3 regions of the Herbaspirillum sp. C9C3 genome follow, and region 1 is predicted to be linked to each of the others. Evidence: predicted binding sites of a transcription regulator. Region 1 holds the regulator's gene; each other region holds the start of a gene.

What was found. The regulator HrcA, encoded in region 1, represses chaperone genes, less so after heat shock. The targets are predictions, from matches to a motif close to TTAGCACTCNNNNNNNNNGAGTGCTAA.
Region 2: rpoH (RNA polymerase sigma factor RpoH) is a predicted target of HrcA. The motif match lies at 1,942-1,968, and genes of this name have one in related genera.
Region 3: groES (co-chaperone GroES) is a predicted target of HrcA. The motif match lies at 2,011-2,037, and genes of this name have one in related genera.

The regions. Positions count from the first base shown of each region.
Region 1 covers NZ_JABFMQ010000015.1:21,611-24,885, reverse strand. The annotation lists gene HNO82_RS14695 (outer membrane protein assembly factor BamE) at 1-347, opposite strand, end outside; gene fur (ferric iron uptake transcriptional regulator) at 560-985, shown strand; gene hrcA (heat-inducible transcriptional repressor HrcA) at 1,104-2,132, opposite strand; gene HNO82_RS14680 (HAD family hydrolase) at 2,203-2,931, opposite strand; gene HNO82_RS14675 (NAD kinase) at 2,968-3,275, shown strand, end outside.
Region 2 covers NZ_JABFMQ010000026.1:48,070-51,344, reverse strand. The annotation lists gene ftsX (permease-like cell division protein FtsX) at 1-528, shown strand, start outside; gene HNO82_RS19100 (hypothetical protein) at 554-1,498, opposite strand; gene rpoH (RNA polymerase sigma factor RpoH) at 2,127-3,026, shown strand; gene HNO82_RS22480 (hypothetical protein) at 3,154-3,249, opposite strand.
Region 3 covers NZ_JABFMQ010000002.1:243,629-246,903, forward strand. The annotation lists gene groL (chaperonin GroEL) at 1-1,461, opposite strand, end outside; gene groES (co-chaperone GroES) at 1,604-1,894, opposite strand; gene HNO82_RS03345 (hypothetical protein) at 2,440-2,868, shown strand; gene HNO82_RS03350 (hypothetical protein) at 2,960-3,275, opposite strand, start outside.

The sequences.
Region 1 (3,275 bases):
GTCATGATCTCGCCATTGCCCTTGGCCAGGCGGAAGTCGTAATCCCAGCGGTTGCTGTGGAACATGTCGGTCAGTAGCGGCGTACCCAGCACGAAGCGCACCTGGTCGCGGGTCAGGCCCGGGCGCAGTTGCGCCACCATTTCCTTGGAGACGAAGTTGCCCTGCTGGATGTCGATGCGATAGGGCTTGAGGAAGCCGAACAGGCTGTTGCTCTTGCCGGTCACCTTCACGCCCGAGGTATCGGTGGGCGCCGCCTGTTCCGGCGCCTTGGTCGAGGAACAGCCGGCCAGCGTGACGGCCAGTGCGGCCAGCAGGCCGAGGGCAGCGGTGTGATGACGGGACTTCATTCGGGAAAGCATGCGCATAAAGATTTCAACCGGGTTGAGCCATGAGCCTAAAGCACTATATGATAAGCTAGAACTTACTTCTTAAATAGGCATGAGTGCGTTCCGGGTGTAAAAGGGCGTTCCCCACCGCCCCGCCGGAACGGTCCGCCAGGTCTTCCCAGTGGACCGCCGCGCCTGTTCGAGACCAGTAAACCCCGGGAACCCACTCTACCATGCCGAACAATCCATCCGAACTGAAGGCCAGCGGCCTGAAGGCGACCCTGCCGCGCCTGAAGATCCTTGAGATCTTCCAGAACACTTCGGTGCGCCACCTCAGCGCCGAAGACGTCTACAAACAATTGCTCTCCGACAACCTGGACGTGGGTCTGGCCACCGTGTACCGTGTGCTGACCCAGTTCGAGCAGGCCGGCCTGCTCCAGCGCAATCACTTCGAAACCGGCAAGGCCGTCTTCGAACTCAACGAAGGCTCGCACCACGATCACCTGGTCTGCCTGGATTGCGGCAAGGTCGAGGAATTCTTCGACGCCGAGATCGAAAAGCGCCAGATCAAGATTGCCCAGGAGCATGGTTTCGAGATCGCCGACCACGCCCTGGCCCTCTACGGTCATTGCAAAAACTGCAAGAAAGTGAAGAAATAAGCCCGCCATCGCTTCCTGGCTCGATTTGAGCAAGGCAGCGTGAAGCAAAATGCAAAAAGCCACGTGTGGTCGCACGTGGCTTTTTTGCGTTCTGGCGGGATGGTTGTGCTGGCCGGGCTCAGTGCTGGCTCAGCGCGCTGGAGAGCAGTTTGGCGGTGATGTCGACGATGGGGATGACGCGCTCGTAGGCCATGCGGGTCGGCCCGATCACGCCCAGGGTGCCGACGATGCGGCCGTTGACCTCGTAGGGCGCGGTGACGATGCTCATGTCGTCCATCGGCACCAGCTGGGATTCGCCGCCGATGAAGATCTGTACGCCGGTGGCCTTGCTGGAGACATCCAGCAGCTGCAACAGCCCGGTCTTCTGTTCGAACATGTCGAAGAGGCGGCGCAGCGAATTCATGTTGGAGGACAGGTCGGTCACCGACAGCAGGTTGCGCTCGCCGGAGATGACCACGCTGTTGTCGGCCTCTTCGCTCATGGCGTCGCTGCCGGCTTCGACGGCGGCCTGCATGAGCGTGGTCATGTCGTCGCGCAGCTGGCGCAGCTCGCCCTGCAGATGCACACGCACCTGGTCGAAGCTTTGGCCGGCGTAATGCTGGTTGATGTAGTTGGCGGCCTGGGTCAATTGGCTGGGGGTGTAATCGACCTCGGTCAAGAGCATGCGGTTCTGCACATCGCCACCCTGGTCGACGATGACCAGCAGGATGCGCTTTTCCGACAGCCGCAGAAATTCGATCTGCTGGAACGCCGATTCGCGCTTGGGAGTCATTACCACACCGGCGAACTGCGACAGCGAGGACAGCACCTGGGCCGCATTGGTGATGATCTTCTGGGACGAGCCGCTGTGCTGCAGGCGCGACTGCAGGCGGCCTTCGAGGGCGCTTTCGTCGATGGCCTCGACGGTGAGCAGGGTATCGACGAACATGCGATAGCCGCGCGGCGTGGGCACACGCCCGGCCGAGGTGTGCGGGCTGGCGACGAAGCCCATCTCTTCGAGATCGGCCATGATGTTGCGGATGGTCGCCGGGGACAGTTCCAGACCGGACAGTTTCGACAGGGCGCGCGAGCCCACAGGCTGGCCGTCGGCGATGTACCGTTCGACCAGGGCCTTCAAAAGTGTGCGGGCGCGGTTATCGAGTTGCATGGGGCATATTCTAGCGGCATATCCGCCAAATGTGACGGCGACTCCGTCCTGGGGGACATTGTACGAAGAATCAGGCCTGCGTTTGCAGCCAGTCATGCAGCTCATGCAGGTCGCGGCAGATGGCGTCCGGCGTGATGCCTGCCGGCAGCGTGCGCTCAAAACGGTTCATCCACACCGCCCGCAGGCCGGCCTGCTGTGCGCCCTGTACGTCCAGCAGCGGGTCGTCGCCCACGTAGACAGTGGCCGCCGGGGCAACCTGCAACGCTTCGCAGGCGGCATGGAAGATGGCCGGGTCGGGCTTGGCGCGGCCGAAGCGGTGCGCGGCAATCGAGACGCCGAAGTGACCGGCCAGGCCAATGCGATCCAGGTCGGCAAAGCCGTTGGAGACCGAGCCCAGCGTCAGCCGTCCCTTCATGCGCAGCAGCGCCGGTTCCACGTCATCGAACAGCGCCACCGTGCTGCGCGCCTCGGAGAATACGGCCATGGCCGGGTCGACCAGCGCCAGGTCCACGTCATGCTCGCGGAAGACCTCGGACAGCGCCGTATGGCGCAGCTTCCAGAGGTCGATGCGATACATGGGATCGGTCTTCATCAAGGCCATGCGGCGTTCGCGCAGGCTGGCAATCGTATGGGCCGCCACCACGGCGGGCGCATGCTCGCGCAGCCAGTCGTAGAGCAGGCCTTCGGCGCGTACCAGCACCGGTTCGATGGCCCACAGGGTATCGTCGAGATCGAACAGCACCGCCTCAATGGAGGAGGGCGCAGGCGAGGAGGGCAGGGGGGAAGCGCTTGGTTTCATTACAATGTCATCTCAAATTATGGTCTAATCCGCAGCATGTGGCCCATCAAATTACCCGTTCAGGCAGCCGTACCCAAAACCGTCGCCATCGTCGGCAAGTTCCAGGCCGTCGGCATCGCGCAGATCTTGTCGGACATCGCCGTGTTCCTGGAGTCGCATGGCCACACCGTGGTCTTCGAGTCCGAGACCGCCGAGAACATCGCCCTGCAAGGCTATGACAGCCTGACGCCCGAGCAGATCGGACAGCAGGCCGACGTGGCCATCGTGGTCGGCGGCGACGGCACCATGCTCGGCATTGCGCGCCAATTGGCTCCGTACAACGTACCGCTGATCGGCATCAACCA
Region 2 (3,275 bases), on a different contig from region 1:
CTGCCGGGCTTCGAGAACGCCATGAATGCCACCCGCGTGGATGACATTGCCCAGCAGCTGAAGAAGCAGCCGGGCGTGGATACCGTGCAGATCGATTCCGAATGGGTCAAGCGGCTGGCGGCGCTGCTGCGCATCCTGCGGCTGGTACTGCTGTTCCTGGGGATGACGCTGGGTGCGGTGGTGGTGGCGGTGGTGTTCAACACCATCCGTCTGCAGGTGATGACGCAGCGCGACGAAATCGAGGTCTCGCGCTTGTTCGGGGCGACCAATTCCTTCATCTATCGTCCGTTCTACTACACCGGCGCCTTGCTGGGTCTGTGTGCGGGTCTGGTGGCGCTGGGGCTGGTGGTGGCGGCGCAGCAGCCGCTCAATGCAGCCATTCTGGACTTTGCCCACCTCTATGCCTCGGAATTCCAGCTGGCCCTGCCCAGCCCCATGGCCATCGGCCTGCTGCTGGCCGCCAGCGGCTTGCTGGGCTTGTTCGGGGCGATGCTGTCGGTACGCAGGCAGTTGGCCAGGAAGGCTTGAGGTGCAAGGGCTCTCGTTGCACCGATCAGAAGAAATAACGCGTGATGTCACGTCGGACGCGAGACAGGGTACGCTTGCCCTTGGTCATGCGATGCTTGCCATGGCCGGGCGGTGTTGCACTGTCCAGCACTAGCCGATAGGTGCCGGCACCGCCGGCGCAACGACGATAGATCGCCAGTGCCTGCCGGTCGAGCAAGGCCTGCAATGACCACCAGTGGTCGCTCTTGCGCAAGTGCAGAGAGATCACCGGGTCGATCCAGCCGGCAAACCAGAACAGGTTATCGACGAGTAGACGCAGGCTGTTGACGGTTTGCCTGGGCCGACGCGGGATAAGACCCAGGACGCCAAAACGGTCGAATTCAGGAATCGTCCAGATGGCGTCGTGGTGCCCGATGCGGTTGCGTACGTCGCGTATCCGCTTGAGCAGAGCGACCACCCGCTTCCTGAACGCAGCACTGTCATAGGGGAAAGCCTGCGTATCTGGCGCATGCGGAAAGACTGCCGCCAGGATCGCCGCCTGCAACCCTGCTGGCTGCGCGTGATGCGCGAGCGCGCCGATGAGCACCTCCCAGAATCCAAAGGGCAATGTCGCCACCACGTCATCCGGGGTGACGACATGGGCAGATGGTTTCCTGCCTTTGACTTTGTCGATCGCACAGACCACATCATCACGGGATCTCGAACTCAGTTTGTGCACCGGCGGCAGCATCGGAGGAGCGGCGGGATTGACGGCGTGCGCCGGATTCGGTCTGGGCATCATCCAGCCAAAGGAATCGCGCGCGCCGTAATGACGCGACAACGCACCGTGCACGGCATTGCGCAGCGATACCTCGACATCGGCCAGCAGCGGCAACATGCCAGCGGCAACCGCCTGGGTCCAGGCATAACATCCGAGCGTATCGCCGTGCGAAGTCGTGAGGAAGAAGCGCTGGAGAGTGGACAAGCGAGCTGCAGTGAGGTGTTTCAGCATGCCGTGAGCCGGTTGAAAGTGAAGTGCGTCGGGTGCTATACTCGCCGCCATAGAGACAGGGGTTTTCCAGGCAATTGGTCGTGCCCCTGTAAATTGAGGACAAAGCCCGCTGTTGCGGGCTTTGGACTTTCTGGCGAGAAATTCTATCGGGCCAGCCCATCGCCAACAATAAACTTGCCCTCCCCGCGTCTTCTAAACAGCAGCAAGCTCGTCAGATGACGAGCTGCCATCGGGCCAATGCCCGTTCCTGTCGTCCTGGCAGGTCTGCCGCGTCCGTTTGTCTTCATCTTGCGCGCTGCAAAAAAGTGTTACAAGTTTCTGGCCTCCTTTTGACCCCGATCGCAACTTTTGTCGCCCAAAGGCGACTAATATAAAGGGAATGGAATGCAATGATTGGCTGAAAAGCAATAGGATTGCACTATTGACCCATCACCATCATGCTATTAGCACTCCGGGGTGACGAGTGCTAGAATACCTTATCGAATTGCTCCAGTTTTCGTGGAGCACTGCATCAAACAGTACCGGCCCGCGTGGCCGCACCAGGGAAGTCGGGAACATCGCCCCTGGTCACCGAAGCCTCTGCTTCCTACCGTTTCAACCGTTTCCGCAAAGGAACCAAGGAGAATCCATGAAATCTGCGTCTGCACAAACTGCACTCATGCCTGCCGAGTCCAATGCACTCGCGCTGGGTTTTTCCGGCAGCCTGGGCAACATCGACGCGTACATCTCGGCAGTGAACCGCCTGCCCATGCTGACCCACGAGGAAGAGGTCAAGCTGGCGCGTGACCTGCGTGAAAAGAACGACCTGGGCGCGGCCCAGAAAATGGTGTTGTCACACCTGCGTCTGGTGGTGTCGATCGCCCGAGGCTATCTGGGCTACGGCCTGCCGCATGCCGACCTGATCCAGGAAGGCAACATCGGCCTGATGAAGGCCGTCAAGCGCTTCGACCCGGCCCAGAACGTGCGCCTGGTGTCCTATGCCATGCACTGGATCAAGGCCGAGATCCACGAGTACATCCTGAAGAACTGGCGTCTGGTGAAGGTCGCCACCACCAAGGCCCAGCGCAAGCTGTTCTTCAACCTGCGCAGCCACAAGGAAGGTCTGGACGCGATGACCCCGGCCCAGGTGGAGGCCCTGGCCAAGACCCTGGACGTCAAGCGCGAGGAAGTCATCGAGATGGAAACCCGTCTCTCCGGTCGCGATATCGCCTTGGAGTCGCCCACCGATGACGACGATGACAAGTTCGCGCCCATCGCCTACCTGTCCTCCGACAATTCGGAACCGACCCGCGTGATCGAGGCCAAGCAGTACGACCGCCTGCAGTCCGAAGGCCTGGAAGCCGCCCTGTCCAAGCTGGATGACCGCTCGCGCCGTATCGTCGAAGCCCGCTGGCTGGCCAATGACGATGGCTCGGGTGCGACCCTGCATGAGCTGGCCGACGAGTTCGGCGTCTCGGCCGAACGTATCCGCCAGATCGAGGCAGTGGCGCTGAAGAAGATGAAGACCGCGCTGCAGGCTTACTCCTGATCGATTCTTCGATTCTTCAGACCGGTTCAGCAGCACCAACAAGAAAGGCGCCCTCGGTTAGTCTCCCCAATTTTTCATACATAGCTGGGGAAGTTTAGCTACCCCAAAGTGAATCGCCCCGGCTGCACTAGACACTTTCCAGCCTGTGGAAATACTGCTGTTCGAACTGTCCCGGAGAAACGTTGCCGCTATAGGAATGGCGACGTTTCGGGTTGTAGAGCATCTCGATGTAATCGTACACATCCGACC
Region 3 (3,275 bases), on a different contig from region 1:
GTCACCGTAGGTGCCGTTGGAAGCGTTGTAGCCGAAGTTGCCCGAACCTTCCAGCACCTTGTTCACCACCACCGACGGCTCGTCGCCGGCGTTGAAGACGATCTGGCGCAGCGGTTCTTCGATGGCGCGCAGCACGATCTTGATACCGGCTTCCTGGTCAGGATTGTCGCCCTTCAGGTCCTTGACGTTGGCGCGAGCGCGCAGCAGGGCCACGCCACCGCCAGGCACGACGCCTTCTTCAACAGCAGCGCGGGTAGCGTGCAGGGCGTCTTCGACGCGGGCCTTCTTTTCCTTCATTTCGACTTCGGTGGCAGCGCCAACCTTGATCAGTGCAACACCGCCAGCCAGCTTGGCCACGCGCTCTTGCAGCTTTTCACGGTCGTAGTCGGAGGTGGCTTCGCCGATCTGCGTGCGGATCATTGCCACGCGTGCTTCGATGCCAGCGGCTTCGCCGTTGCCGTCGATGATGGTGGTGTTTTCCTTGCCGATTTCAACGCGCTTGGCTTGGCCCAGTTCAGCCAGGGTAGCCTTTTCCAGGGTCAGGCCGACTTCTTCGGCGATCACTTGGCCGCCGGTCAGGATGGCGATGTCTTCCAGCATGGCCTTGCGGCGGTCGCCGAAGCCAGGAGCCTTGACGGCAGCAGTCTTCAGGATGCCACGGATGTTGTTGACCACCAGGGTAGCCAGGGCTTCGCCTTCGACGTCTTCAGCCACGATCAGCAGCGGACGGCCAGCCTTGGCGACTTGTTCCAGCACCGGCAGCAGGTCACGGATGTTGGAGATCTTCTTGTCGAACAGCAGGATGAAGGGATTGTCCAGGGCGACGATCTGCTTCTCTTGGTTGTTGATGAAGTACGGCGACAGGTAGCCGCGGTCGAACTGCATACCTTCGACGATGTCCAGTTCGTTTTCCAGCGACTTGCCGTCTTCGACGGTGATGACGCCTTCCTTGCCGACCTTTTCCATGGCCTTGGCGATGATGTCGCCGATGTCCGCGTCGGAGTTGGCCGAGATCGAGCCGACTTGAGCGATTTCCTTGGAGGTGGTGGTGGGCTTGGCCAGGTTCTTCACTTCGCCGACGATGGCGGTGACAGCCTTGTCGATACCGCGCTTCAGGTCGGTCGGGTTGAAGCCGGCGGCGACGTACTTGAAGCCTTCGCGCACGATGGCTTGCGCCAGCACGGTGGCGGTGGTGGTACCGTCACCGGCGTTGTCGGAGGTCTTGGAAGCGACTTCCTTGACCAGCTGGGCACCCATGTTTTCCAGCTTGTCCTTCAGTTCGATTTCCTTGGCGACGGAAACGCCGTCCTTGGTCACGGTCGGGGCGCCGAAGCTGCGCTCGAGCACGACGTTGCGGCCCTTGGGACCCAGGGTGACCTTGACTGCATTGGCCAGGATGTTGACGCCGTTGACGACCTTGGCGCGTGCTTCATCGCCGAAAATAACTTGCTTTGCTGCCATGTTGGATTCTCCAGAAATTCGGTTCAGTTCATATAGCCTGGCGCGCGACTGAAATTTCAGGGGCGCCGGCTGCTGTCTTGCTGCCGCAGGCCTTCAGATTTTCTCTATCTATATAGAAGGAAAAGGAAGGCCGGATGCCGAATTACTTCTCGACGACGGCGAACAGGTCTTCTTCGCGCATGACCAGCAGTTCCTGGCCATCGACCTTCACGGCCTGGCCGGAGTACTTGCCGAACAGAACGCGGTCGCCGACCTTCACGGCCAGTTGACGGACCTTGCCATCTTCCAGGATCTTGCCGTTGCCGACGGCCAGGACTTCGCCTTGGTCCGGCTTTTCGGTCGCTGCGTCAGGCAGAACGATACCGGAAGCAGTCTTGGTTTCCTGGTCGAGGCGCTTGACGATAACGCGATCGTGCAAAGGGCGAAGATTCATGAGAACTCCTTAATTTTCAATAAGTTAGCATTGATTGCGGCGTAGCCTGCAACGGTTTTCTTCCAAATGCAGCAAACCTCACCGCAAGAAAAAGGGGATTGCGTCCGGCGGTGCTGTTAGCACTCTGCCGTGACGAGTGCTAAGTATAGGGATGGGGCGGGGAATTTTCAAGGCGTCGATGGCTGTCCGCGATCATAATTAATGTCATTGCGATCAAAAATAATGACACTGATATTCCGCTTTAAAATCAAAGCCTTGAACGTCATCTGAGTATGACCTTTGTGGCTTCAGGCGATATCTTCGCTATGAAGATCGTAAATTTTCTGCAGAAATTTAAATTTGATTTTTTTGAGCTTGGGCTGGCGTTTAATCGCCTGCGCTGAGTGTTGTGTCGGAATTCAGCTAAGTCTGAACTTTATTCATTTAATGTCGGAAATCGTCTAAGTCTGGATTTTTGTCACTTAACCCTGGATTTTTCGGAAGTCACTCAAGACCGAACTCCGTTCATCCTTTATCTATAAGCCCTTCATAAGGAAATATTGCTCATGGGAATGCCGTCATTGGTCGTCGTACGTTTTGGGGAAAATCAAGTTCACTTTCGCCGGCAAAACGGCTCTCCTGAAGCCGTTGGGATTCACCTACTGGACATGCTGGAGTCGGCAGATTCGATCAAGCCCCGGGCCCACTTTCATACCGGCAGCTATTTCCTGCGTTTTATCTTCCAGGCAGGCTATGGCGACGAGCCAATTTCGCCAAAAATGCGTGACGTACTTCCCATCTATGAGGCTATAGCCCTGGACGACAACGTCATGGGCGACTGGGAATTTGCCTATGAGTTTTCAGCCGATCCGGCCGGGAATTGGACTGTTTCCTATGCCGAAGACTGTGATGGAGAGCGCTGGTCGGAGCTGGCCGGGGCCGCCGAAAAACTCACTCCTGAACAGCTGCGCGATCATCTTGATAGTGCCCACTGAACTACGCGATTTACTCGCCAGAACGAAGAAATCCAGAGTTAAGTGAACAAAGTAGGGAAAATCCAGAGTTAGATGACTTTTTAGGACAGAGTTAGCTGACACCAGTGTGGAGCGAGGTGCTCTGGGCCTGGACCCGCACTCCAGACTTAGACGACTTCCGCCATTTAACTCTGAACTTTCCTGTTGAAATTCGTGTTTCCAAAAGGTAACGTTTGAGCGCTAAGCCAGACGGCATGGTCGGTCTGCCCTCTCTGAGGTCAAGCCAGCCCGAATCTCGTATTGCTGTATCAAACACCTTGGTTAAATATTTGGCGTCTTTTTCTGAAATATCGCCAAATGGGCGTATGACATCTATCCCTTTCCTTCTCCCTATTTCCGTCAAATAAATTGGTAGGTCGTCAACGGAC